DNA from 4 places in the Salinivibrio sp. YCSC6 genome. Region 1 is predicted to be linked to each of the others. Evidence: predicted binding sites of a transcription regulator. Region 1 holds the regulator's gene; each other region holds the start of a gene.
The links. Region 1 encodes CRP, which controls carbon source genes, mostly activating them, when cyclic AMP is high. Its sites were predicted from a motif close to TGTGANNNNNNTCACA; they were not measured.

Region 1 (7,315 bases):
CGGGAAGGGACAGATTACGGTGAGCAGGAAGTCAGCTTTGCTGAGAAAGTTGAACAAGTGCGTGAACAATTAAAATCCGGCGACGCCGTGATTGTATACTCTGAGCTGCATGAGACAGTGGATATTCGTCGTCAGCGCGATCTCAGACCGTAACACCGCCTCACCTTGTGGGCTGCGGTGTAAATTCAGACTGATCAATGACAGGGCTCGTCATGTCGGCTAAACACCCAATCATCGCTGTGACCGGTTCATCCGGCGCAGGCACAACCACGACCTCCGAAGCGTTTCGTAAGATGTTCAATATGATGAACATCAAAGCCTCTTGGTTAGAGGGCGATAGCTTTCACCGCTTCACGCGGCCAGAAATGGATGTTGAGATCCGTAAAGCCCGTGAACAAGGTCGTCATATTAGCTACTTTGGCCCCACGGCCAACGACTTCCCACGCCTTGAGCAATTTTTTAAAGAATATGGCGAACAAGGCACAGGTAAATACCGTCGTTATCTACACACCTTTGATGAAGCCGTGCCTTATAACCAAATGCCGGGCACCTTCACCCCCTGGCAAGATCTGCCTGAAAATACCGACGTATTATTTTATGAAGGCTTGCATGGCGGGGTGGTGGATGGTGACGTCAATGTCGCCCAACATGTTGATTTACTGATCGGCATGGTGCCTATCGTTAACTTGGAGTGGATTCAAAAGTTTGTCCGCGATACGCGCGACCGAGGCCATTCCCGCGAGGCTGTCACGGACTCGATCGTGCGCTCCATGGATGATTATTTGCACTACATTACGCCGCAGTTTTCTCGCACACATATTAACTTCCAACGTGTCCCGACCGTAGACACATCCAACCCGCTGAATGCAAAAGGGATCCCTTCACTCGACGAAAGCTTTGTTGTGATCCGCTTTCGTGGCATGAAGAACGTCGATTTTCCTTATTTACTGCAAATGATCAGTGGCGCCTTTATGTCTCGGCACAACACGCTGGTCGTGCCCGGCGGTAAAATGGGATTTGCGATGGAGCTGATTATTCGCCCCTTGATCCAACAGTTGATTGAGAAAGGCAAGATAGGTTAACCGCCGTAGCGCACTTAACGTGTATTACTTCTCAGGTCGTGATCTTAGCCACATTTTTGCCGATTTTTTAGGCGGTTGGCTTAGATCAAAATCAAGAAATCCAGATAGAAAAAAGATACACTCTTGTTAACATACAGTGAGCTTGTAGCCTGCGCCAAGACCTCGTATTCTGTGCATTGGACTGATGGGTTTCCATTCAGACAAAGACAGGACGTCGTTGCCGGGCAACACATGCAGAGGAAATAAGTTATATGGTTCCAGGAAAACCTCAAACAGACCCTACACTCGAGTGGTTCCTTTCACATTGTCATATTCACAAGTACCCGTCCAAAAGTACTCTGATCCATGCAGGGGAAAAGGCGGAGACCTTGTACTACATCGTGAAAGGTTCTGTGGCCGTACTAATCAAAGATGAAGAAGGCAAGGAGATGATCCTGTCTTACCTTAACCAAGGTGACTTCATCGGCGAACTTGGTCTGTTCGAAGAGGACCAAGAGCGCACCGCATGGGTACGTGCGAAATCACCTTGCGAAGTAGCAGAAATTTCATTCAAGAAATTCCGCCAGCTGATCCAAGTTAACCCAGACATTTTGATGCGTCTATCCTCTCAGATGGCGCGTCGCCTGCAAGTGACCAGCCAGAAAGTGGGAGACCTTGCCTTCCTGGACGTGACCGGCCGCATTGCGCAGACCCTACTGAACTTGGCGAAGCAACCTGACGCCATGACTCACCCTGACGGCATGCAAATCAAGATCACGCGTCAAGAGATTGGTCAGATTGTTGGCTGTTCGCGTGAGACAGTTGGGCGTATCCTTAAAATGCTGGAAGAGCAGAACCTTATCTCAGCTCACGGTAAAACCATTGTGGTTTACGGCACACGCTAATCCTCGCGTGTTGCGACAAAACCGGCGCTTTTGCGTCGGTTTTTTTATTTTTATTGACTGGAAACTCATTACCTAAGTTCTACACTTCAGAAACGACCCATCTAACAACTGATTAACAGGATGTCGTTTATGAGAAGCTTACGTCAAACCCTTGCTGCATTGCTACTCGCGGCGGTTTCTTCAACTGCTGCGGCGAATATCACCATTGTCCATCCAGAACCACGGGCTGGCTCTGCCCTCGATTTATACGCTATCGACTTGATTGAGTTTTTAGCGGAAAAATCAGGTGAGTCTGTCACTTTACAGGCCTTTCAAGGCCAAATTGGCTCTCAGTCTCGTAAAGTGGAAATGCTAAAACAAGGACGACTGACGGTAGATTGGCTCGGGGCCGACCGTACCCTTGAGTCAGAGTTACTTCCCATCCGTTATCCAGTCTTTCGGGGTCTATTAGGCCATCGCTTGTTCATTACCAATCAAGCCACCGAACCCAAGCTTGCACAAATCAGTGACCAAGCTGGGCTCAATAATCTGACCATGATCCAAGGGCAAGGCTGGGCGGATGTGAAGGTCTTGCAGTCGGCGGGATTTCGGGTTCGAGAAATCTCAAGCTTTGAGAATATCTTTAAAGGCGTCGATACCGGACGGGCCGACCTCTTCCCGCGTGCGCTTATCGAACCTTTTAGCGAGCTGGCAGAGCGACCTCAATATACAAATCTGTTGGTTGATCCGCACTTAATGCTAATCTACCGCTTCCCAATGTTCTTGTTTGTATCGCCCCAAAACCCAGAGGTAGCGACCATGCTCAACGATGCCTTTGCGGCCGCCTATCAAGACGGATCCTTCATCGAATTTTTTGAGAATGCCCCTCTGGTAAAAGAGACCTTTGAGAAAGCCAATATTGGTGAGCGCACCTTTATTCGGGTCGACAACCCACATCTGAGTAATGAGACTCAGGCAATTGACGATACATTCTGGCTCGATATTGAAAGTCGCTAAACACCGCCAACCAAAAAAGGAGAGCATCGCTCTCCTTTTCTTCTCTCGCCACTATTGATGCGTACTTTCAAAAATTTTATCGGCCGAGGCGGCGACAAAACCTTGATAAAGTTCACCGTCCGGAAGCGGATACCGTTTCGCAAACTCGTAGAAACCACCCGGAATATCATGGCGTGCATCGCTAAATTGCACCGGCACGCGATCAGCCATCGTCGAGGATTGCTCCAAAAAGACTGACGCATCCCCTTTGACCTCCCCGCCAGATTCGTTAATGGTAAACCCATTTTGGCGCAAGGTATCGTTGACCGCTTGACAGCTATCATGGTTATTCAGCTGATTCACACTGACCGTAAAGTGGTTCGCCCCATAGCCATGCGCTGCCACCCAAGCTGCATATTCACTTTCATCTGCTAACGTCTTGTAGGTTTGCCAGTCCAAGTCCCACAAACGTCCTTGATGAAGAAAATCGCTCCCTTTCAGCGCATCATCATCCACATTCGCCACTAAGTCGCGCACGATAGATTGCAATGTTGTCGAGCATTGGCCCACCATCAATTCACTAATAAACACTTTCGGCATCAAGGGATCGGGATGCTCGTAGTGACGTGCGTTGAGCTTCTTCGCTTCAAAGGTATACTCACCTTTCGGCTCATAGCCCAACGCAATAAAAGGACGGGCAAGCTTGTCCAGCCCTACATTAGGCAGTGCAAAGGTGCGCAGTGCAATGTGATCATTGATCAGGGGTTGGCCTTCTTCGAGCAACCCATGCACTTTCTGCGCAGAAGGGCAAAGACGCTGGGTGTAGTCTTGCCACAATCTGTCAAATAACGCTTGGCAACTATCCATGTTGTTCTCCTTAATCAAGAGGCGTGATCCCCGGCGCAAAGCTCTCGGGCAAGGTGACCTGCTCGCCTTCCATCGATGCCATAGGGTAGGCACAATAATCGGCGGCATAATAAGCACTTGGACGCAGGTTACCCGACGCGCCCGGACCACCAAATGGTGCATCCCCACTGGCACCGGTCAATTGACGGTTACGGTTTACAATACCGGCGCGAATATGGTCAAGGAAGTATTGCCATTCACCATCGTCGTCACTGATAAGGCCTGCCGATAAGCCATAGCGGGTATCATTCGCTTTCGTCAATGCATCAGCCATATCGGTGTAACGCTGCACCTGCAATAAAGGACCGAAGTATTCTTCATCGGGTAACTCGGCGATCCCGCTAACATCAATGATCCCCGGCGAGATCACGGCATCATGGCGATGTTCACACGCCACGACTGGCTTGCCTCCGAGATCGATCAGTTTTTGCTGAGTGGCTAAGATCCCTTCGGCCGCCGCCACAGAGATCTGTGCGCCCATAAATGGCGCCGGATCATCGAACTGGCCGCCCACACGGATCGTTTTAGTCCACGCCGCTAAGCGCGCCAAGATCTTGTCACCCACCTCCCCTTCAGGAAGAAGCAGACGACGTGCACAGGTACAACGCTGACCGGCACTGAGGTAAGCCGATTGAATAATGGTATAAACCGTGGCATCCACACCACTGTGTTTATCACTGATAACCAGTGGGTTATTGCCCCCCATTTCCAATGCCAGCATTTTGTCCGGTTGGCCGGCAAACTGGCGATGGAGGATGTGTCCGGTGTTGGCGCTCCCGGTAAATAGAAGGCCATCAATACCTCGAGCTTGTGCTAGCGCTTCGCCGGTATCACGGCCCCCTTGCACCAAGTTAATTAGCCCAGCAGGTAGACCGGCTTCTAACCAGTAGCCAAGAGTTTGTTCAGCCACTTTAGGCGTCAGTTCAGACGGTTTGAAAACCACACTGTTTCCGGCCAATAGTGCCGGGACAATATGGCCATTAGGCAAGTGACCGGGGAAATTATACGGCCCAAACACTGCCATCACACCAAGGGGGCGATGACGCAGTACAGCTTGCGTGCCATTGACGTCTTTTTCCCGCGATCCTGTACGTTCATGGTAAGCGCGCAGCGAAATGGCAATTTTACCCACCATGGCGCCCACTTCGGTTTTGGTTTCCCAAAACGGCTTACCGGTTTCTTCAGCGATGGTACGCGCCAGATCGTCGGTATTGGCTTTCACAATTTCAGCGAAGCGTTCTACCAAGGCTTGGCGCTCGGCAAAATCGGTATTCCGCCAAGTAAGAAAGGCTTGTCGTGCCGCGCTTACCGCTTGTTCAACCTGCGGTTTCGTAGCTTCATTGCCTTGCCAAATACAACGGCTATCAAAAGGGTTTAGCGAAGTCATGACGTCGCCTTCACCCGGCGTCCATTCACCATTGATCAAATGGCCTGCGGTTTGATGTGTCATCCTTACTCCTCCATCGCGATCAAACGGAGTCGATCGCCGTCTTTAACTTGCAGCGCTTCGGCAACCTCTGGCGCAATCACGACGTGATTGGTTTCCGGATCAAGTGCCGCTTTCGCCGCAGTTGCGCGGAAGCCCGCAAAATCGGTATTCGAAATTAAGTAGTGCTGAGCACTGCTATGCTCACGCACGCTAGCAGTCGCATTAAATGAATGGCGGACCGATTCGATATTGTGGCGCAAACACTCGACCGTTGGACCGGCATCAAAGATGTCGACATATCCTCGACACGAAAAGCCTTCTTTCTCCAACAGACGCAGTGCCGGCCGTGTTTTCGGGTGCACCTGTCCAATCACAGCACGCGCTTCTTCACTCAACAGACTGACGTAAATCGGCAACTTAGGCATTAAATCGGCAATAAACCCTTTCGCACCGATACCGGTTAGGTAATCGGCCAAAGTAAAGTCAATCGAAAAGAAGTTGTCCTTAAGCCACTGCCAGAACGGCGAGTTGCCATCATCATCAGACACGCCACGCATTTCGGCAAACACCACATCCGCAAAGCGCTCAGGAAACTCGGCGAGCATCAAGAAGCGACACTTGGAAAGCAGTTTACCGTTGAGGCCACCCCGAAACTCAGGACGCAAAAACAGGGTGCAAATTTCCGTTGCTCCGGTGTAGTTATTGCCAAACGTCAGCACTTCAACAATGTTATGGACATTGAGCTTGCGCGATGAATGCACCACTTTGGTTAAGTGATAACTATAAAAGGGATTATCGAGGCCGATTGCCGCCTCGATCCCTGTGGTACCTGCAACCTCGCCCGTTTCGGTATCTTCGGCCACCATCAGGTAGCCTTCCATGCCCGGGCTAGTGACATGCTTGGCAAAGCTTTCTAGCGAATTGTTGATACGTCCTTGTAGCAAATCGGCATCAACCGGCAATGAGGTAAATCCATGACCGGACTCTTCCGCACACAACATCAGTGCATCAAAATCTGACGCACGGATAGGCCGAATAACTAACATCTCAAATCCCTCCGAGTGTAAAGGCCGCCTTATGCAGCAACGACCTTCGCAATAGCACGATCAAGGCGCGCCATGCCTTCTTCAATATCCGCTTTGGTAATCACCAATGATGGGGTGAAACGCACCACATTCGGGCCCGCGACCAGCACCAGCAAGCCTTCCTCACCTGCCGCCACTAAGATGTCACGCGCACGCCCTTCCCACGCTTTGTTGAGTGCTGCGCCAAGCAACAAACCTTTACCGCGCACTTCACTGAAGATGCCGTATTTATCGTTAATCGCTTCTAGGCCATCGCGGAACCACTGTTCGCGCTCAATAACACCGTCAAGGACCTCGGGTTTGGTCACTTCTTCCACCACCGCTTCTGCGACCGCACATGCCAAGGGGTTACCGCCATAGGTTGAGCCATGCGTCCCCGGTTTCATGTGTGCCGCCAGGGCTTCGGTGGTCAACATGGCACCAATTGGGATCCCCCCACCCAGTGATTTAGCGGTGGCTAAGATATCGGGAGCGACGCCCGATTGTTGATACGCATAGAAGGTGCCCGTACGGCCGTTACCGGTTTGCACTTCATCGAAGATCAGCAAGGCATTGTGTTTGTCACACAGCTCACGTACACCTTCCAAGAAACCCGGCTCTGGAGGAATAATGCCGCCTTCACCTTGCAGTGGCTCCATCATCACCGCACAAGTGCGATCAGAGATATGGTCAGCCAGCGCGGCTAAGTCATTGTATGGCAGGTGGGTAATATCACCCGGCTTAGGACCAAAACCGTCAGAATAAGCCGGTTGACCGCCCACGGTGACCGTGAAGAAGGTGCGACCATGGAAACCTTTGCTAAACGCAATGATTTCGCTTTTATGCTCTCCGTGTTCTTCTTTTGCCCAGCGGCGTGCCAACTTTAGTGCTGCTTCGTTCGCTTCGGCGCCAGAGTTTGCGTAGAAAACACGATCCGCAAATGACAGCTCAGTGAGGCGCTTTGCGAGACGCAAT
Region 2 (7,315 bases), 690 kb from region 1:
AGTTATTGTGTCGCCCATCTTGCTCCATCACGAAATCTTTAAAAAAGCCCAAGGGCGGTGTGCGATTTAAGGCATTGCGCGCCATTGATGCTAAAAAGCGATTATTGCGACGTGCACGGCGACCAATGAAGGCTTTGAGTTGTTCAGCCCAGTTAGTTCGACCATAGACACCATCTAAATCAAAGAAAATATTGCTGTCGAGTAACGAGCGTGGGCTCGGATTATCAATCCAATCGGCGAAGCATTGTTCCCACTCTTTCAGTGTTTTCCGCCACTCAGGGTTAGTCGCCATGATATTACCAGTACAATAGGTATACCCGCAGGCATCGAGCCCATCAGACACGCGCTTCGATAGTGCCTCAAAATACGCGTTATGCTCGTCGTGGTTGAAGCTATCATCCAAGATAATGGCATTATCTTGATCGGTCACAATCAGCTGCTCATCGCGTGCCATCGATCCCATCGCCAAAAAGCAATACGGGATAGGCGGCTCACCCAGTTCTTCTTCTGCCAACTCCAACAGGCGCTGCTTAAAACTGCGGCCAATCACAGACATCGCAGACCCTATCATGTGTGAGTTCGCGTCCTCATTGACCATGCGTACAAAGCAATCTTTGACTTGTTTCGCCAACACCACTAAATCGTCTACCGATTGTTGACGGAAAATACTGGCGACGAGGAACAAGCTGTTTTGCGATTCGTAACGTGCAATATCTGATAGCGCGACCACACCCAGTGGTTTGCCATGCTGTAATACCGGTACGTGGTGGAGGTTTGAGCGCAGCATAGTGAGCATGGCTTCAAAGATGTAAGCATTATGATCGAGGGTGATCAGCTGGGGCGACATGATTTCTTGTACCGGCGTTTCATAAGGCAAGCCTTCTGCTAACACGCGATTACGTAAGTCACGATCAGTAATGATCCCCAGCACGGGATTGAAGCCGGTTTCGGGATCGGGCTCATCGCCCATCACCAAAATTGACGAGACCGCTTCTTGCGACATAACTTGCGCTGCATATTGTACCGAGTCGGTACTATCGATCATCACGGGGTCGCGAATAATCAGCTTCTTAACTTTGGACGTCGTCAGATCATTGGCTTCATTATGGCTCGATACCGCCTGACGTAATCGCGTCCGGTCTTCGACCTCGACAAAATCGGCAAAGTGTTCAAATTCATCAAACAAGCGGTTAAATGTCGCCTCAGGGATGAAGTACACCAAGGTGTCTTCGATCGCCTTGGCGGGCATACGCACCCGGTTGTTCATCAAAAGCCCCATCTGACCGAAAATATCCCCCTCGGCGATACGGTTGTACAAGGTGCCATTACGACGATACAGCTCGACAGCACCGCTACGGATCATGGCTAAATCATGAATCTCATCGCCGTAGGCAAAAATCGTCGTGCCCGCTCGGTGATAACTAATTTCGATGCTTTGCGCGACCTCAGCAACCACCTCTTCGGGAATCGATTCAAAAGGGGCGTATTGGGAAAGAAATGTCGCAATTTCAACTTGTTCAGCTTCCATGATGCTCACCTAGCGTTGCGAGAAAGTGCAAGGGTATGCGATTGAATATTCACAATAGATGAAACCTAAAAGCTTAGTCTCACCCATCACATATCAAGGTTGTTGGTAATAAAAAAGGCAGTCCCGAGGGCCTGCCTTTTTCATCATAGCTAACTGTTAGTTACTTAGCACGTACAGTTACTTAGCGCGCGGCTCTGATGCTAACCCTTTGAACAAGGAAGCAGTCGCTACCAGTAGTACAATCGTGAACGGGAAGCCAGTTGAAACCGCCATCGCTTGTAGGGCAACCAAGCCACCACCAAGGATAAGCGCCACCGCAACTAGGCCCTCGAAAGACGCCCAGAAAACACGTTGTGGCACTGGCACGTTCACTTTACCGCCTGCAGAGATGGTATCGATAACCAGTGAGCCTGAGTCAGACGAGGTCACAAAGAACACGATAACTAGAATGATACCGATGAATGAAGTAATCGATGCCAACGGCAAATCATCCAACATTGCAAACAGTTTCAGTGACAGTTCAGCGTCTACAACTGCGGTGTAACCTTCGTTCACAAATTGACCAATCGCGGTACCACCGAATGCGGTCATCCACAACACACAAGCAGCAGATGGGATCAGCAATACGCAGGTGATGAACTCACGCACTGTGCGGCCACGAGAAACACGCGCAATAAACATACCTACAAATGGAGACCATGAAATCCACCATGCCCAGTAGAACGAGGTCCAGCCTTGCGTAAAGTTGGCATCTTCACGTGCAAACGGCATAGACAGCGCAGGCAAGTTTTCTAGGTACGCGGCGAGGTTACCAAAGAAACCGGTCAAAATGGCTAGCGTTGGACCCACTGCAATCACAAAGATAAGCAGTAGCAGTGCAAGCAACATGTTGACTTCGGAGAGGCGTTTCACCCCTTTATCTACCCCAGCAACCACAGACAGGATGGCCATACCGGTGATACCCATGACAAGCAGCACCTCTGTGGTGTTACCCAGTGGCGTATCAAACAGATAGTGAAGACCAGCAGACGCCTGTGAGGCGCCAAGGCCTAGTGAGGTTGCAAGACCAAAGAGGGTCGCGATGATCGCAAGAATATCGATCACGTGGCCGGTCCAGCCCCATACACGCTCGCCAAAGAGCGGGTAAAAGACTGAACGCATGGTCAAAGGCAAGCCTTTGTTATAGGCAAACAGAGCCAAACCTAGCGCCAAGACAGCGTAGATGGCCCAAGGGTGAAGACCCCAGTGGAAAATCGTTGCAGACATACCTAGGCGTCGAGCCGCTTCAGCATCTCCGGCTGCTGCGCCCAACGGTGCCCAGTCGGTACGAATACCGTTTGCATCAACAGCGGTACCGCCCAATGACGTTTGGAAGTGTGTTAACGGCTCTGATACACCGTAGAACATCAAACCAATACCCATACCGGCGGCAAACAACATCGCAAACCAACCCGCATAGCTATAATCCGGCTTAGCTTCTGTTCCGCCGAGACGAACGCGACCCAAAGGTGACACAATCAGTACTAGACAGGCGATAACAAAAATATTACCTGCAGAAAGGAAGAACCAGTCTAGATTCGAGGTCAACCAACCCCGAAGATCACCAAAAACAGGGCCGATTTGGTTTTGAAATGCCAAAGTGACAAATACAAAGGCCATAATGGCCAGCCCCGAGACCATAAATACTCGGTTGTGAATATCAAAACCAAACGGGCCAAGTTTAACGGCCACATTATCCTGACCGACCTGGTAGTCAGTATCGATCGGGTTAACTTTCCCGTCCGGTTTCATCATATCTTCATGGCTTTTATCGCTCACGAGTTAACTCCTTAGTCCGTTTGTTCGGAAGCCTGTGAGTGTCGGTGGCCTGTGCGCTCAATTGGCCTTTTCATCGCAAAACGCGGATAAAAAAGTTGACCAGCAGCAAGAACCGCAACATCCACACAGCTCACTACCCTAACATAAATGCGTAACGATTTAATTAGGGTACTAACCAAATGTCGATTTTATAACCAGCTATTAATCAATATATCCACTCAAACCCCAGCCTAGACGCGGCCTAGAACTCATTTGAACTCTTTATTTCAGAGCTATAAAGGATCGTGTCATACACTTTCCTCTTCTAGGTTTAGCGGAAATACGCCGTATCATAAAAAGAATTCATTGATAGTGCTCACAAAAAATACCTATGTTCACCAGCAAAACTTTTGATGGATCACAAAGACATCGTGAATAGCATGCGTCTGTTCAAGTACCTATCGTGAAGCCGCTCTGAGCTCACACGACTCGCCTACGAGCACATAACCTCCAGGCCACAAAAATGCAAAACAATGCAACAATATGATTTATTCGTGATACTTGTCACACTGAGAAAAATAAGTACAATACCGCCGCAATCGTTTTCCATCCCAGTTTAACGTTTGCGGAGCAAGCATCATGCAATTTGGCATCGGCCTTTTGGGGATTAGCGTCCTCTTTCTAATCGCGATTGGATTTTCAGAAAATCGTCGTGCGATCAACTGGCGTACCGTCGGTGGCGCTTTCATTATTCAAATCGTCTTTGCCGGGTTTATTATCTCCGTCCCGCTTGGTCAGCATATTCTGGCTAACGCATCAGAAGCCGTGTCCGCAATTATTAGCTTTGGCGATATTGGTGCTGAGTTTCTGTTTGGTGATCTCGCGAAATTTAAACTTGGCTTTATCTTTGCTTTCAACGTTTTACCAACTATCGTCTTTTTCTCCGCTCTGATCGCCGTGCTTTATCACTTAGGGATCATGGCTTGGATTATTCGCCTGATCGGTGGCGTACTACGACGCGTACTCGGCACTTCGCGCACTGAATCGATGTCAGCCACTGCCAATATCTTTGTCGGATCGGTAGAAGCCCCTCTTGTCGTGCGCCCTTTTCTCGCCTCAATGACGCGCTCAGAATTATTTGCAGTCATGGTCGGCGGATTAGCCTCCGTGGCTGGAGGCACCATGGTTGGATACGCAGGCCTCGGTGTTGAAATGAAATACCTGATCGCTGCCGCTTTTATGTCCGCACCAGCCGGTCTAATGATGGCAAAAATTATGGTCCCGCAGACCGAAACGCCTATCAGTCATACCCAAGCGCAAGCCGAGCAAGATAACCACGATAAGCCTGTCAACTTGATCGATGCAGGTACACAAGGTGCTTTAAGTGGATTACAAATTGCGATGGCAGTCGGGGCTAGCTTGCTGGCCGTGATCAGCATGATTGCGCTGATCAACGGCGGGTTGGGCAAACTTGGCCCGATGATCAATATGCCTCAATTGAGTCTGGAGTGGATATTCGGCTATGTGTTTGCACCAGTCGCTTGGCTCATCGGTATTCCGTGGGGGGAAGCAATGACTGCTGGTACCTTGATTGGTAAGAAAATTGCGGTGAATGAATTTGTGGCGTTTGCTGATTTTATGAACCTAAAAGGTGCACTTTCTCCCCATAGCCAAGCCATTGTTACCTTTGCACTGTGCGGCTTTGCCAACCTCACTTCGATCGCGATGTTGATGGGCGGACTGGGCGGTATTGTTCCAGAGCGCCGAGGTGATATCGCCAAATTAGGAATGCGTGCCATTCTTGCCGCCACCTTAGCGAATCTGATGAGCGCAACATTGGCAGGGCTGTATCTGACTTTGTAACCTCAATCACGCTGGATAATTTTGCCATCACTTTGACGGTGCAGTGTTTCTCACCAAGGACGGTGAGTGCACTAAAAAGTCTCGAAGAGAAAGGGCTTTATCTGTTACACTTCATTTACTTAACGTAAAGAGATGTAGTCACCATGCGGTATCCTTGGGTTCTTTTTGATGCAGATGAAACACTGTTTCACTTTGATGCGTTTGCAGGACTGCAACGCATGTTTTCACACTATGATGTCGATTTCGACCAGCACGCCTTTGCCGAATATTCAGAACTAAACAAACCTTTGTGGGTGCAATACCAAAATGGCGAAATAGACGCACACACGCTGCAAACCAAACGCTTTACCCACTGGGGAAAGCAGCTCAGGGTGGCTCCGACAACGCTAAACCAGCATTTTTTGGATGCGATGGCCGAAATCTGTGAGCCTCTCCCAGGCGCAGAAGCACTGCTAAACGCGATTCGTCCACACGCACACATTGGTATTATCACCAATGGCTTTACCGCGTTACAGGATGTGCGCTTGGAAAAAACAGGGTTCAAGCCCGCCATATCTACTCTCGTGGTATCCGAGCAAGTCGGTTTTGCCAAACCTGACCCTCGCATCTTCGAGCATGCATTTGCAAAAATGGGCCATCCACCTAAGTCTCAAATCCTCATGGTCGGCGATAATCCAATGGCAGATGTCCTCGGTGGCATGCGCGCAGGCATAGACACATGCTGGTTGAATCGCGACAAAAAGCCACTACCAGAAGGCGTGACGCCTACCCACCAAGTGGACTCACTGCATGCACTCCAAGCGTGGCTCATGCCTGACAACGCCTAATCATAAAAAAAGAGAGCCAATGCTCTCTTTTTTGCTTTCCAACGATGTCTTTGCCTAGTGGGGCAAATTAGCTGCGGTCACCGGCAACAAAAGCGGCTTTTTCTGCTTGTTGGCCTTGGTCGGTATTTGCAACATAAGTCACTGAACCACTGTTTTGGTCTTGGCTGTAAATGAATACACGACCTGATTCGTCAGTCACTTTGCTGTCCATGCTCTTTGAGCTGGTTACTTTCGCGCCTTTAACGGCTTGACCTTGTTCAGTCACTGATACCCAAGCACCGCCTTCTGCAGGTTGTACGTCAAGGTTAAGGCCGCTCGCCATTACTGAGGTTGATGCGAGTGTCAGTGCAAAAATAGCTGCTAATTTTTTCATGGTTGTTTCCTCTCTCGTTGTCGATTGATTGTTATTAAACGCCAATCTCGGTGACCAATTGTCACCACAATGTCTCTATTTAAAGATTTTCTTTGCGACCTTTCGTCGCGGGACGAGAGAGAATGTACGCCGATAAAAGTGTGCTCACAATCACAGTTATGCGAATGACTTGTTCGAAAAATTGCACGTGATTTCACGATCAATCAAGCGTAGAAGATCACAGATATGTGCCTATCCTTACCTCCAAAAGTGATCTTCTTTCTCCTTTCACCCGTTTTGCCAAGAGCCACGACATTCCTGAGCAGTCACTCACTGTCATTGCTGATGATGGTTTGGTGAGGAATGATCAATCGATGAAAAGGAGAGCAACATGTTAAAACGTACCTTCACGAAATTTGCGGTGACTGCCGCCCTGATTCTAGGAATGGGAAGCGCGATGGCTGCGCACCACAAAGGCGGCCACGATATTGTGGACACAGCTGCAAAAAATGATGACTTTTCTACCCTTGTCGCCGCCGTCAAAGCTGCAGGGTTAGTGGATACCCTCAAAGGAGAAGGGCCATTTACGGTCTTTGCGCCCACGAATGCGGCATTCGCTAAGCTGCCAGAGGGGACGGTCGACATGCTTCTCAAGCCCGAAAACAAGGATAAGCTGGTCGATATCCTCACCTATCATGTCGTACCGGGTAAGGTGACCGCAGAACAAGTGATGGGTATGTCGTCCGCCACGACGGTACAAGGCAGTGACATTATGATTAAGACCTCTTATGGCAAAGTTAAAGTCGATAACGCGACCGTGACCAAAGCCGATATTATGACGTCAAACGGCGTGATACATGTGATTGATACCGTGATCATGCCTTAGCGACCACGCTACTGAGCCTACGACTGTACAGATAGTGACTTGACCTGTGCGGTCAGTCGTCA
Region 3 (7,315 bases), 720 kb from region 1:
GCGGATTTGATCTGGGCTCAATTCATCGACATACGCCAACCCTTTTTCAATCAGTTCAACCGCAAAGCCGTACAACTTATCAAAATAGTCTGATGAATAGCGCTCTTTACCTGCCCACTCAAAGCCAAGCCATTGCACGTCGCGTTTGATCGAGTCAACGTACTCAACGTTTTCTTTTTCTGGGTTGGTATCATCAAAGCGCAAATTGCACTCACCTTGATAATCCTGTGCAATACCGAAGTTCAGGCAAATAGACTTAGCGTGACCGATATGCAGATAGCCATTAGGCTCCGGCGGGAAACGGGTCACGACTGATGTGTGTTTTCCCTCCGCCAAATCTTTATCAATGATTTGACGAATAAAATTGGTTGGACGAGCTTCAGCATCACTCATCAAGGTTACCTCGTATCAAAACAGTGCGAATTTTACAGCTACATGGATACTATGATCTCTTATTCCGGCACTTTACTCAACCAGTTGTTGTTAAACTCACCCTCGCATGCCCCTAAATGCGCTTTTTTTGCTCATTCCACCTGCCGTGCATAAAAAAACGCCCAGCGTTAGCCGGGCGTTTTCGGGTTAAGAGTGTCTTTGTGTGTGGTCGCTTATGGCAATTTCACTGCAGACAAATCTTCATTATCCGGGATTTGCTTCATCTCACCGGCAATGATTTCGGCCAATGGGCCAAGAATGACTTGCAAGTTGTTATCCCCTAACTTCACGACACCCATCGCGCCAATGGCTTTGAGTTTCGCTTCATCGACGATTTCACGGTTTGCTACCGATAGGCGCAAGCGTGTGATACAAGCGTCGATAGATGTCAGGTTTTGGTGTCCGCCTAACGCTTTGAGGTACTTACGTGCTAGCTCACGGTTATCGCTGGTTTCATTTGTATTCGCGTTTCCGGCAGATGCGCCTTCAATGCTGTCATCTTCACGACCCGGGGTTTTCAGGTTCATGGCCATGATAGCCGCACGGAATGTCGCGTAATAAAGCACGAAGAATACCAAGCCCATCACAGGTAGCATGTACCACTCGTTAGCAACGGGGTTTTTTGACGACAACACCAAGTCGACAAGACCTGCAGAGAAGCCAAAACCGGCAGTCCAGTTAAAGGTGGCCGCGATGAACAAAGAGATGCCTGTCAAGAACGCATGCAACACAAACAACACAGGTGCCACGAACAGGAAGGCAAACTCGAGTGGTTCAGTGACACCGGTAAAGAATGAAGCAAAACCGGCTGCAATCATGATAGATGCCACACGTGCTTTGTTCTCTGGACGCGCAGTGTGGTAAATCGCTAGTGCCGCCCCAGGTAGACCAAACATCATCACAGGGAAGAAGCCGGCCATGTACATGCCTGTGGTTCCCTTAATTGCTTCTCCAGAAGCAAGACCTTGTGCGCCCATCCAGAAGCGGCCCAAGTCATTGATACCCACAGTGTCGAACCAGAATACCGCGTTAAGCGCATGGTGAAGACCAACTGGAATCAATAGGCGGTTGAAGAATCCGTAGATACCTGCACCCGCGGCGCCTAAGTTAGTGATACTTTCACCGAAGTGAACCAGACCACCAAATACGACCGGCCATACAAACATCAACACGAACGAAATCGCAATAGCGACGACAGAGACAAGAATGGGAACCAAACGTTTGCCGCTGAAGAACGCCAGTGCTTTTGGCAACTCAACGCCGCTATAACGGTTGTAAAGCTCCGCCGATACCACACCAATTAAAATACCAATAAATTGGTTGTTGATTTTGCTAAACGCCAGCTCATTGTTGTCTAGTGCAACATCCACGAGACCAATTTGGCTTACAGCACCAGGCGCACAAAGCGTGGTGATCACCATAAAGCCGACGAAACCTGCCAAGGCAGCCGCACCATCTTTATCTTTTGACATGCCGTAAGCCACACCAATGGCAAAAAGTACGGACATATTGTCAATGATCGCTGCCCCTGATTTAATCAAGAAAGCAGCCAATGCGCTGTTACCACCCCAACCTGTTGGGTCAAGCCAGTAGCCGACCCCCATCAAGATCGCTGCGGCTGGTAGTACCGCTACCGGCACCATCAACGCACGACCTATACGTTGCGCGTATCCAAGAATATTCACCTTCGTTCCCCCTATGTGTTCTCAGAGCCATGCCGCAGTATTTGTTGTTTTCTGCGTCTGGCGTATCGCGTGAGATAATGACCAAAGCACTTTTTTTGTCAAACAATGTTAGTCAATTGCAGTTTATGCCAATAAATTCGCCTCGCAAATTAAAACCCCCTTATTTGTGAGATTTATCACCGATCCACACCAAACACAGAGAAATATGTTAGCCAGATCATAAAACTTATTTTATGATAAAAATAAATGAGCATATTCGTTATGCTGTACCCGTAAGCCCACTGATTTATCGAGGTGTCCTGTGCGACTCATTCCATTACAAACCAGCCATGAGGTCGGCCTATGGTCGGCTAGATATATCGTTGATACTATTAATAAATTCGCTCCAAGCGCCGAACGCCCATTTGTGCTCGGATTGCCAACAGGCGGTACGCCACTGAATACTTATAAGCAACTGATCACCCTGTTCAATCAGGGCGAAGTGAGCTTTGAGCATGTGGTAACGTTCAACATGGACGAGTACTGCAATATCCCAGCCGATCATGACCAATCATATCGCACCTTCATGTATGAAAACTTCTTTAAGCATATTGATATTAAAGAAGAAAACATCAACTTACTGAACGGAAATGCGAGCGATGTTGATGCGGAATGCAAACGTTATGAAGACAAGATCAAATCCTACGGCAAGATCCACCTCTTTATGGGCGGTGTAGGTAACGACGGTCACATTGCGTTTAACGAACCTGCCTCTTCGCTGGCTTCTCGGACACGGATCAAAACCTTGACCGAAGATACCCGTATGGCAAACTCTCGCTTCTTTGATAATGATATCAATCAAGTACCTAAGCACGCGCTTACCATTGGCGTCGGGACGCTACTCGATGCTGAGGAGATCATGATTTTGGTCACTGGCCACAATAAGGCTCAGGCGCTTCAAGCAGCAGTGGAGGGGTCAGTCAATCACTTATGGACTGTTTCCGCGCTGCAGCTGCACCCTAAAGCCATGATTGTGTGCGATGCGCCTTCAACTGCCGAACTAAAAGTAAAAACAGTGAAGTATTTTCAGGAGCTTGAAGCCCAGAACATTCATAATTTATAAGGAATAACAGCATGTATGCGTTAACCCACTGCCGGATTTTTACTGGTCATGAAGTGCTTGATGACCACGCTATTGTCATCCGTGACGGCGTGATTGAGGACGTTTGCCCGCAACATGCGCTGCCGACAGAGATAGAAAAACGCTCACTCGACGGAGCTTACGTTAGCCCGGGCTTCATTGATCTGCAGCTTAATGGTTGCGGTGGTGTCATGTTTAACGATGCGATCACAACAGACACTATCGAAACCATGCACCAAGCAAACTTGAAGTCTGGGTGTACCAACTTCTTACCAACTCTGATCACGAGTTCAGATGATGACATGCGTGCGGCGATCAACGCGATGCGCGAGTACAAAGCCCACCATCCGCATCAAGCCTTAGGCTTACACTTAGAAGGGCCTTACTTAAACAGCGCAAAAAAAGGGATCCACAGTCTCGACTATATTCGCCCCAGCAACGACAAGATGATTGCGTATTTGTGCGACAACGCCGACGTGATTACCAAATTGACGCTGGCGCCCGAACTCGCTCCCAAAGCGCACATTCAGGCGCTCACCAAAGCAGGCATTATCGTCTCCGCTGGCCACACTAACGCAACCTATGAGCAAGCACGCGAAGGCTTTGCTAATGGGATTGGGTTTGCGACCCACCTGTTCAATGCAATGACGGCGACTACCGGTCGAGAGCCCGGCATGGTTGGCGCGATTTATGATACGCCCGAGGTTTACACCGGCGTTATTGCTGACGGCTTCCATGTGTCTTACGCCAACATTCGTCTTGCACATAAAGTAAAAGGTGAGAAATTAGTGCTAGTTACTGATGCTGTGGCACCAGCAGGAGCCGACATGGATCACTTTATTTTTGTAGGCAAGAAAGTATATTACCGTGACGGCAAGTGTGTTGATGAGAATGGTACACTTGGCGGCTCTGCACTGACGATGAACGAAGCGGTTCGTAATAGTGTTGAGCATATAGGTATCGCCTTGGATGAGGCCCTGCGCATGGCAACGCTGTATCCTGCGCGCGCTATTGGTGTCGATCAGCTTTATGGCAGTATTCGCCCGGGGAAAATTGCGAATCTTGCTATTTTTGATCGTACACTCAACATCCAAGCGACGGTGGTTAACGGACAATATACACATAGCTAGGACATTTATGACTGGCGGACAAATCGGGAATGTCGACCTGGTAAAGCAGCTCAACGGAGCTGCCGTTTATCGGTTGATCGATCAACAAGGGCCCATCTCTCGCATACAAATTGCAGATGTGAGCCGTCTAGCACCCGCAAGTGTGACAAAAATAACCCGCCAATTGCTCGAACGTGGCTTGATCAAGGAAGTGGCTCAGCAAGCGTCAACCGGCGGTCGCCGAGCTATTTCTTTGACCACAGAGTGCGCCCCATTCCATACCCTTGCGGTAAGACTGGGGCGTCATTTTATCGAGCTTTCACTCTATGACTTGAGTGGGACATCGCTTGCTGAACACGGGGAAGCTTTTCACTATCACGATCAGAACGAGTTAGTGAACGGCCTGATTCAGATTCTGAGTCAGTTTATTGACACCCACCAACAATCCATCAAAGAGCTGATTGCCATATCGGTCGTGATGCCCGGCCTGATTGATCCTGAATCTGGGGTCGTCGAATATATGCCTAACATCACGATTCAACAGCTGGCCCTTGCCGACACACTCCGTGAGGAGTTTGGTGTGCAGGCGTTTATTGGTAACGATATTCGCGGACAAGCATTGGCAGAGCACTACTTTGGCGCCAGTCAAGCCTATTACGATTCGATGCTAGTCAGTGTACACCATGGCACTGGCGCTGGGATTATCGTAAACGGGCAAATATTCTTGGGCCATAACCGCAATGTAGGCGAATTGGGCCATGTGCAAATTGATCCTTTGGGCAAGAAATGCCAATGCGGCAATTTTGGTTGTTTAGAAACAGTGGCCTCTAACGAAGCCATTATCGAACATGCACAACAGCTATTGGCCCAAGGACACCCGAGCACACTCAAACACGATGACAGTTTAACGATCGAAGCCATTTGTGAGGCCGCCGAGCAAGGTGACGAACTGGCAAGACAGGTATTGGTAAAAGTTGGCAATCATCTTGGCAAAGCCATTGCTATGACCGTTAACCTGTTCAATCCTCAACTTGTGGTCATTGCAGGTAAAATTACCGCAGCACAAAGTGTCGTTTTCCCTGCCATTCAGCGCTGTGTTGAAAACCAGTCACTGCCGAGCTTTCATCAAAAGCTAGAGATTGTAAGCGCGAAGCTAGCAGAAAAGCCTACCATGGCCGCTTTCTCGTTAGTTAAACGGGCCATGCTCAACGGCGAACTGTTACAAAAACTGCTCGAAGAGTGATCGTTTAGCGGGTTTGACGTCTTGCTACGCAAACCCGTTTTCTCCACAAATAAAATCTCACACTTTCCCTATCTAGCGTGTACATTATATACCCAAGCTACGGTGCGCGATAAGTTGGCAATGCGCCACGATCCTATCTCTTTTTTCAAAGTCGCATAGGCATCAACGCGTCTTGCTCCTTATCGCTAAACCTCAGAGGAGCCAAGCTCAAACAAGCTATTACTAAGGAGACCCATCAATGTCTCAAATTCATATCTTTAGTTGATTCAAAACTTTAAGATAATTGTCGATGCTGTGTTTATTGGCTTTTGCACAAAAACACGGATTCTGTTTGCTCGCTAACTCACATAATAAGCATACGATATGGAATTGGTTTACATCTCAGCAGCCTTCATCAGCGGCTATATTCTGATGCGTTGTCACTTGCCACCTCTCGTTGGCTTTTTGATTGCCGGCTTTGCGCTACATGCGTTTGGCTACGAATCAACCCCTGTGATCTCTGATCTGGCCGATTTGGGTGTCACCTTGCTGCTTTTCTCAATTGGATTGAAGTTGGATGTCAAAACCCTACTGGCCAAGGAGATTTGGTTTGGTGCGACCGCCCATAACCTGCTGACTACGGGGTTGTTCACGCTGTCCTTGCTCGGCTTGAAAGCCCTAAGCGTGCCTATGCTTGCTGGATTGAGCTTATCAGAGTTAGCCCTGTTGGGTTTTGCCCTCTCCTTCTCCAGCACCGTCTTTGCCATTAAGGCACTCCAAGAGAAAGGGGAGCTTAACGCCACCTATGGGACTCTGGCGATTGGCATTCTGATCATGCAAGATATCTTTGCGGTAATCTTTATCACCGCCACGTCCGGAAAAACGCCTGAGCTCAGTGCATTACTGCTTTTTGCATTGCCTTTGCTTAAACCAGTGTTCAACAAAATACTGGACAACGCGGGGCACGGTGAGATGTTGGTGCTCTATGGCATTTTCTTAGCGTTAGTGGCGGGAGCAGGCTTGTTTGAGCTTGTTGGCGTTAAACCCGATTTAGGGGCGTTAATTTTAGGAATGTTATTGGCAAGCCACCCTCGCGCCTCGGAAATGGCCAAGTCGCTCTTTAATATGAAAGAGCTTTTCCTCGTGTGCTTTTTCCTCAACATTGGCTTGTCCGAACAACCTACGTGGCAAAGCTTTAGCTTTGCGTTAGTCATCATGCTGCTTTTGCCTATCAAAGGGCTCCTCTATTACTGGATTGTCAGTGGTTTCCGCTATCGCGTTCGGACTGCCATGTTCACTACGCTCACTTTATTTAACTTCAGTGAGTTTGGCTTAATCGTGGGGGGCTTTGCGTATAAAGCCGGTCTTATGCCTGGACCTATATTAGTGTCCATCGCTATTGCAGTGTCATTGAGTTTTGCGTTCTCCGCCCCGCTCAATACCTTCAGTAACCAGCTCTATACTTGGGCATCGCAGTGGTTAAAAGACAAACACCCCGATAAGCTTCATCCTAGTGATCAGCTGATCAATCTCGGTGATGCCTCAATTCTGGTGCTTGGAATGGGTCGAATTGGTTCAGGGGCGTATGACGAGCTCTCTGCCACTCATCACCAACCCATTATTGGCATTGATAACCGAGAAGATTCAGTGGCACGCCATCAAGAGGAAGGACGACGTGCGATTCTTGGCGATGCCACCGATCCTGACTTTTGGTCACGCGCCATTTCTGATGGGCAGATCAAATTAA
Region 4 (7,315 bases), 740 kb from region 1:
CTGCTTCAGTAAAATAGCGAGAAAAACGCTGATGTAAGGTACAACGCGCACCAGAGGGACGCGCGCCGCCCAAATACTTACCACTGAGGGCACCGAAGGCAAGGGGGGAGTAGGCAAGTAGCTCGACGCCTTCGTGATGACTGATTTCAGACAGGCCAACTTCAAAGCTACGGTTAAGTAAATTATAGGGATTTTGGATCGATACAATCCGCGTCAGGCTATGTTTTTCGGCTAAATGCAAATAGCTCATCACGCCCCAAGGCGTCTCGTTTGATACCCCGACGTAGCGGATTTTACCGGCTTTCACCAGATCATTTAACGCATCCAGGGTATCTAGCAAGGTGACGCCGGAGTGCTCGTCTTGATACGGATAGTTCAATTTGCCAAAACAGTTATTGTGACGCTGTGGCCAGTGCACCTGATACAAATCGATGTAGTCAGTTTTTAAGCGCGATAAGCTGTCTTCAACGGCTTGATGAATGTGGCGACGATTGAGGGACATATCCTCACGAATGTAAGGCACGTTGCGTGGACCAGCGACTTTGGTGGCCAAGATCACACGATCACGCTTCCCCGACTTTTCTAACCAACTTCCAATATACGCCTCGGTTCGGCCTTGGGTGGCTTGGCTGGGCGGAACCGGATACATTTCGGCGGTATCGATAAGATTAACGCCGCGCTCAAGGGCAAAATCCAATTGCGCATGGGCATCGGCTTCGGTGTTTTGCTCACCGAAGGTCATGGTGCCCAAGCACACTTTACTGACATCTAAGGTGGAATGGGGCAGGCGGTGGTATTGCATCCTGTCTCCTTGTCTGCAATCGACCTATGGCATTCCATAGTAGAGAATTTTATTGCTCAGCAAAAGCGTTGTGGCGCCTTGCTTGACAGTTTCTCCGATCCTGCTCTTTACTGATAAAGATCACAACGAGGAGAGCATCATGAACTATGGACAACTTAAGGCATGGATGCGCGCTGACCCGCGCTCTTGCCCCCAATGTTATGTGATGGCCCACGCCGGTGGTGCGAAATATTCCGTTGAAGTGGAGGTGAAACACCACCTCGAACCTTTGCGTGACGATGCCACCGGTGAAGTGATGCAGTTTGATAATGTGGGTCAAGTGGGAGACCGCTTAAAGGCGCTGGGAATTGAACAGGGTGTATTACGCTTGTTCGACCCTTACGACGAGTTCGCCACCGGTGATCAACCGCCCTGCAAAGAGGACATGCCGATACGCTTTTAGGCCGTTCGGTCAGCTGACGAAAAATCGGCTTAGAATATGATGGGTGAACTGGGTGCGAAGATAAAAGCCACGCGGTAGGGTTTTGATCGGTTCGCCCTTTGCCCCAAACGCATCGGTGAGTGCATGGCTGTTGGCGGCTTTGGGGCGCAGCTGTAAATACTGGCCGTGACGCGCGGTAATATCATTCACCCGTCCTAAGGCAATCAAATCCATCAGCTCTTCCCAATCGGCACGCAGCTGCGCGTCTTCTTCTCGACTGGGTGACCAGAGCAGGGGAGTGCCAATGCGCCGCTCTGCGAGTGGGATAGTGCGTTCTCCCTCAACGGGAACCCAAAGAACACGGGAAAGTTTGTGCCGAACATGGCTGTGTTCCCACTGTACACCACTGATCCCCGTCAAAGGCGCAACACACACAAAGGTGGTTTCGAGTGGCTTGCCATGCGCGTTAACGGGGATCGTTTTCAGCTCAATCCCCAAATGAGCAAAGTCTTGCTCGGGCTTACTTCCTGCCGTCGCGCCCAAGCAGGTTTCTAGCAACATGCCTACCCAGCCTTTTTCTCGGCTCAGATCGGCCGGACAGGCGATCCCATGCTCGTGGCTGATTTCCCCTAGCGTAAAACCGGCTAAATCAGCGGCACGCTGCATGAGTTCTGATTCGGACTGTGGTGGCTGCATATAGATAGCTTTTCGGCAACGGGTAATGTTTGGCATAAGATGACCGGCATTATCGTTAAGCGTCGAGCAAGGCGCAAGGATCCTCATGGTGAAGATCAATCTGGCGGCGCTTTAGTTATCCACAGAAAGATAAGTGTTGCGTATAAAAATCGCGACCATGATCATATATACAGTACCCTTTTTACCTGTGTTAGGTGAGCAACTAACGATATTGTTGGATTTTTGCGCTAACGATGTGGATAATTTACTAACTGATGGATCTTTGAGCGATCTGTGTGCAAAGGATGATCGAAAGATCGCTACAAGGATCTTTGCTGGGTTTTATGTTTTTAATGTTCTGATTTATAGGGTTTATTTTTATTTTTGTTTAATTGTAAATCAGATTAACTGATCTTTAGCTGACGACGTTTTAGACTTTTTCGTTGCTTCTTCACAAATCTATCCACAGAAAGCGTGAATAAATGTGCGCAAACTCTCATTGCTATGTTTATAACTTCCTGTTAGGCCCTGAGTTATCCTCAGATGACGACGAGTGCGCAAAAACACAGGTTAATCCACAATGTTTGTTTACCCTTAGCGGCTTTTTGTGAAAAAATCAGACTCAGTAGAGATTTATCATTGAGGTCGTCCAGTGATTGATGGCGATGGCTATCGTCCCAATGTGGGGATAGTAATATGTAACGGCCACGGTCAGGTTCTCTGGGCTCGTCGATATGGTCAGCATTCATGGCAGTTCCCGCAAGGCGGGATTGATGATGGGGAAAGTCCCGAACAAGCCATGTTCCGTGAGCTTTACGAAGAAGTGGGGCTGACCAAAAAAGATGTCCGCATCTTGGGTACTAGCCGTCATTGGCTACGTTATAAGCTCCCGAAACGTTTGGTACGTTGGGACTCCAAGCCAGTCTGTATTGGGCAAAAACAAAAATGGTTTTTGTTGAAGCTGGAATGCGATGAGTCGAAAGTGAATGTGTCCCGCGGGGGAATCCCGGAGTTTGATGGCTGGCGTTGGGTCAGTTATTGGTATCCGGTACGTCAGGTTGTGTCTTTCAAACGCGAAGTATACCGCCGTGCAATGAAAGAGTTTGCGCCGTTAGCAATGCCTTTTAAGGAGCGTAAGCCTCGACGTCGGAACAAGCGAGGGTAACGTTTAAGGAGGAAGCCGGTGCTGACACAGCTTAGAAATATTGTTCAGAGCGTAGCCGCATCGGCGGATCTTCATCAGGCGCTGCAAACCCTAGTGCAGCAAACCTGTGTTGCGATGCATACCGAGTGTTGCTCTGTGTATCTTGCCAACCCCGAGCAAGCTAGCTTTGATCTGATGGCCACTCAAGGCTTGGATCCTGCCGCGCAAGTCTCACTGTCTTTTGGTGAAGGCTTGGTAGGATTAGTTGGCGAGCGCGCAGAACCGATCAATCTGGCCCATGCGCGTGAGCATCCCGCGTTTAAACCTTTCCCTGCCACAGGAGAAGATGCCTTCCAGTCTTTTCTAGGTACGCCCATTATTTATCGTAAAACGGTACTGGGCGTACTGGTCGTGCAGCAACACCAGCCGCGTCAATTTGACGAAAGTGAAGAGTCGTTTCTTGTCACTCTCGCCGCGCAACTGGCCGTAGTGTTTGCCTATGCAGATGCACAAGGCGGATGGCTGAATGCATCACAGTCACCCGTGTTGTTGGAAGGAGTTCCCGCATCACCAGGGGTGGGAATTGCGAATGCATGGTGTGATGATTCTCAACCACGGTTAGAGGACATTGCACCGGCCAGCTGTTTGCATGTTCAAAAAGAACTCGATCGTTTAGATGCCGCATTAGATGATGCGTCAGTGGAGTTCCGTCGCCTTAGAAAACGCTTTGATAAGGAGCTACAAAAAGAAGCGCTGGCGATCTTTGATTTATTTGTCCATTTGCTCAACGATCCTATGCTGCGCGAGGATATGACCCTACGTATCCAACAGGGCGACGAAGCCGCGTGGGCGGTCCGACAAACGGTAGAAACCTTTTCATCCCGTTTTGCGGCCATGGATGATCCCTATCTTAAGGCACGGGCTGCCGATGTGAAGGAGCTCGGCCAGCGGTTACTCTATTTTCTTTCTGAAGCCTCAAGCAATCATCAACCCATCTCGTCACCTATCGTCTTGCTTGCCCGTGAACTGACGGCTGGCATGCTGGCTTCTATTCCACGTGCGCTACTCGCGGGGGTCGTAGCCGAAGAGGGTGCGGCGAACTCCCATGCGGCCATCTTGGCAAGGGCACTTGGCATTCCGGCGGTGATGGGAGTGAGCTTTTCCGCGCCAAGACTCCACAATAAATCGGTGATCTTGGATGGTCACAAAGGGCTGTTGATGATTGAGCCCGCCGCACCTTTGCTGAAGGAATATCAGCAGCTGGTTCAAGCGGAAGTCAGTTTGCAATCGACTTTAGATACGGCGCTAGCCTCGCCCGGAAAAAGCCAAGATGGCACCCGTATCCAGATCCATTTGAACGCTGGTTTGAGCGCCGACAGTAGCATTGCCATCAACCAAGGTGTCGATGGGGTGGGCTTGTTTCGGACCGAAGTGCCTTTTTTAATGCAGCGCCGTTTTCCTTCCGAGGACGAACAGGTCAAACAATACCGAGCGATTTTAGCCAGCTACCCAGATAAACCTGTGGTGATGCGCACCTTGGATATTGGCGGGGATAAGCCATTACCCTATTTGAGTGTCGATGAAGATAACCCGTTTCTTGGCTGGCGCGGCATTCGTTTTACCTTAGATCATCCTGATATTTTTCTGATCCAAGTGCGTGCGATGCTGCGTGCCAGTTTGGGTTTGGATAATTTGAAACTCTTGTTGCCGATGATCTCCGGTGTGAATGAATTGCTGGAAGCGAAAGCGTTAATTGCTCGCGCGTTTGAGGAAGTACGCCAAGAGGCACAGTTGGCGGGAGAAGTTCTGGCGAAACCGCTGCTTGGCATTATGGTTGAGGTACCCTCGGTGCTGTATCAGCTCGATGGGATCGCGCAAGAAGTCGATTTTCTTTCCGTTGGCACCAACGATTTAACGCAGTATTTGTTGGCCGTGGATCGCAACAATGCCCGTGTCGCCAACATCTTTGATGCGCTCCATCCTTCCGTACTTCATGCGCTTAGTTTGATTGCGACCACCAGTGCTCGCCATCAATTGCCGGTGAGCGTATGTGGTGAACTGGCTGGCGATCCGGTGGGCGCGGCATTACTAGTGGGGCTGGGGTATCGCCAATTGAGTATGAATACGCGTAATGTGGCGAAGATTAAGTACTTGCTCAGTCGTCTTTCCTTACCACGCTTACAAAAGCAAACCGAGCAGATGCTTAGTTTGAGTGAACCCGGACAGGTCCGTACCCAGATGGAAGACTTTTTAGCCGAACAAGGTTTGGATGCGCTGGTCCAAATTGGACGGATGCGATGATCACCACCGCAACCTTGTTGTTAGCGTTTATTTGTATGCTGTTGGGGGCGTTAGTTGGCACACTCTCCGGACTCCTTGGCATTGGCGGTGGCTTGGTGGTGGTGCCGGCGTTAAGCTTTTTGCTGCCATTATTTGGTCTGTCTGCTGATATCGTCATGCCGATGGCGCTGGCGACATCGTTGGCTACCATTGTCTTAACCTCCAGCGCCTCAGCGTGGCGCCATTTTCGTATGGGCAATGTGGATATGCGCGCGGTTAGAGCCCTGGTTCCAGGGATGATGCTAGGCGGCGTATTAGGTGCCTCATTGGCAGATAAACTTCCACCCGATTGGCTGCCACGTATCTTTGGCGTCATCGTGCTGACCATGGCGATGCAAATGTTGCTCAGTCGTCCCCAAGTCACCCTCCGCCCTTTACCGTCTCCATGGCGAATATCTCTGGCGGGTACCTTGATCGGTACGCTATCAAGCTTGGCTGGCATTGGCGGTGGATCCTTTACTGTCCCTTACTTGCACTGGCGTGGGGTCACGATGCACAAAGCGATTGGCAGCTCTGCACTTGGTGGCGCCGTGCTCGGGTTGGCCGGGATGGTAAGTTTTGTTTGGTTGGGCTGGCGACAGACGGAACCCTTACCCGCACTCAGTGTCGGATATTTGTATTTGCCCGCCTTGCTGGGTGTGGTGTCGACTTCGGTGTTGATGACACGCGTTGGCGCCACGCTCGCGGTACAGCTTCCGACGCGGCAAATAAAACGTATTTTTGCTGGCTTTCTTGTTATTGTCGGCGCAAGCATGTTGTTGAAGTAAAGGATGGAATCCATGACAGAAGGTTACATTACCTTTCCGTCGATAGACCCGATAGTAGTCGAGCTTGGCCCGATTGCCATTCGCTGGTACGGACTGATGTATTTAGTTGGTTTTGTGTTTGCCCTATGGCTCGCCAATCACCGTGCTACGAAACCGAACAGTGGTTGGAGCAAAGAGGAAGTCAGTGATTTACTGTTCGCGGGTTTTCTTGGCGTCGTACTGGGCGGTCGCATCGGTTACGTATTGTTTTATCAATTTGATGCGTTTGTTGCCGACCCCTTATTCTTGTTTAAAGTGTGGACTGGCGGCATGTCCTTCCATGGTGGCTTGCTTGGCGTCATCGTGGCCATGGCATGGTATGCGCGTAAAACCCAACGTCATTTTTTCACCGTGGCTGATTTTATTGCGCCGCTCGTTCCTTTCGGTTTAGGCGCGGGGCGGTTAGGCAATTTTATTAACGGTGAACTTTGGGGGCGTGTTACCGATGTGCCTTGGGCGATGATCTTCCCCACCGGCGGTCCTTGGCCGCGTCACCCTTCCCAGCTTTATGAGTTTGCACTCGAAGGGGTGGCGTTGTTTGTGATCCTCAATCTGTTTATTCGCCGTTCTCGTCCTATGGGGGCGGTATCGGGGTTATTCTTAGTCGGGTATGGCACGTTCCGCTTTATCGTCGAATACTTCCGTGAGCCGGATGCGCATCTTGGGTTGTTTGGTGACTTGTTCAGCATGGGACAGTTATTATCATTGCCGATGATCGTTGCTGGGGCGCTTATGATGGTCTGGTCGTACCGACGAGGCTCTGTTGCGGCTCGGTGATTAACGTCGAGTAATCAGATATACTATTGACCACACCAAGGCACCGCGGGCGGTGCCTTTTGTTTGTCCAACGATAGGAAACACTATGAAGCAGTATCTAGCTTTGATGCAGGATATTCTTGACAATGGTACGGATAGAGGCGACCGCACGGGTGTAGGTACACGTTCAGTGTTTGGACGCCAATTACGGTTCGACCTTGCTGAAGGTTTTCCACTGCTCACGACCAAAAAGCTTTATACCCGCGCCATTATCCACGAATTACTGTGGTTTCTTAACGGCGATACTAACATCCAATACTTACAAGACAACAAAGTACGTATTTGGGATGAGTGGGCGACAGAGCAAGGCG

Region 2: the regulator CRP is predicted to act here: its motif matches at 3,879-3,894, upstream of E8E00_RS08965 (NupC/NupG family nucleoside CNT transporter).
Region 3: the regulator CRP is predicted to act here: its motif matches at 2,283-2,298, upstream of nagE (N-acetylglucosamine-specific PTS transporter subunit IIBC).
Region 4: the regulator CRP is predicted to act here: its motif matches at 2,382-2,397, upstream of rppH (RNA pyrophosphohydrolase).

What each region holds. Positions count from the first base shown of each region.
Region 1 is NZ_CP039516.1:2,641,813-2,649,127, forward strand. It holds gene E8E00_RS12315 (YheU family protein) at 1-153, shown strand, start outside; gene E8E00_RS12320 (phosphoribulokinase) at 213-1,082, shown strand; gene crp (cAMP-activated global transcriptional regulator CRP) at 1,334-1,966, shown strand; gene E8E00_RS12330 (hypothetical protein) at 2,096-2,962, shown strand; gene E8E00_RS12335 (DUF1338 domain-containing protein) at 3,014-3,808, opposite strand; gene astD (succinylglutamate-semialdehyde dehydrogenase) at 3,819-5,297, opposite strand; gene astA (arginine N-succinyltransferase) at 5,300-6,322, opposite strand; gene E8E00_RS12350 (aspartate aminotransferase family protein) at 6,352-7,315, opposite strand, start outside.
Region 2 is NZ_CP039516.1:1,951,986-1,959,300, forward strand. It holds gene E8E00_RS08955 (DUF294 nucleotidyltransferase-like domain-containing protein) at 1-1,528, opposite strand, end outside; gene E8E00_RS08960 (BCCT family transporter) at 1,706-3,322, opposite strand; gene E8E00_RS08965 (NupC/NupG family nucleoside CNT transporter) at 3,965-5,188, shown strand; gene yjjG (pyrimidine 5'-nucleotidase) at 5,332-6,015, shown strand; gene E8E00_RS08975 (hypothetical protein) at 6,083-6,388, opposite strand; gene E8E00_RS08980 (fasciclin domain-containing protein) at 6,759-7,253, shown strand.
Region 3 is NZ_CP039516.1:1,920,636-1,927,950, forward strand. It holds gene glnS (glutamine--tRNA ligase) at 1-393, opposite strand, end outside; gene nagE (N-acetylglucosamine-specific PTS transporter subunit IIBC) at 606-2,117, opposite strand; gene nagB (glucosamine-6-phosphate deaminase) at 2,419-3,219, shown strand; gene nagA (N-acetylglucosamine-6-phosphate deacetylase) at 3,231-4,367, shown strand; gene E8E00_RS08835 (ROK family protein) at 4,375-5,589, shown strand; gene E8E00_RS08840 (cation:proton antiporter family protein) at 5,953-7,315, shown strand, end outside.
Region 4 is NZ_CP039516.1:432,245-439,559, forward strand. It holds gene E8E00_RS01940 (NADP(H)-dependent aldo-keto reductase) at 1-802, opposite strand, end outside; gene E8E00_RS01945 (DUF6482 family protein) at 942-1,244, shown strand; gene mutH (DNA mismatch repair endonuclease MutH) at 1,254-1,919, opposite strand; gene rppH (RNA pyrophosphohydrolase) at 2,551-3,063, shown strand; gene ptsP (phosphoenolpyruvate--protein phosphotransferase) at 3,082-5,343, shown strand; gene E8E00_RS01965 (sulfite exporter TauE/SafE family protein) at 5,343-6,149, shown strand; gene lgt (prolipoprotein diacylglyceryl transferase) at 6,162-6,965, shown strand; gene E8E00_RS01975 (thymidylate synthase) at 7,051-7,315, shown strand, end outside.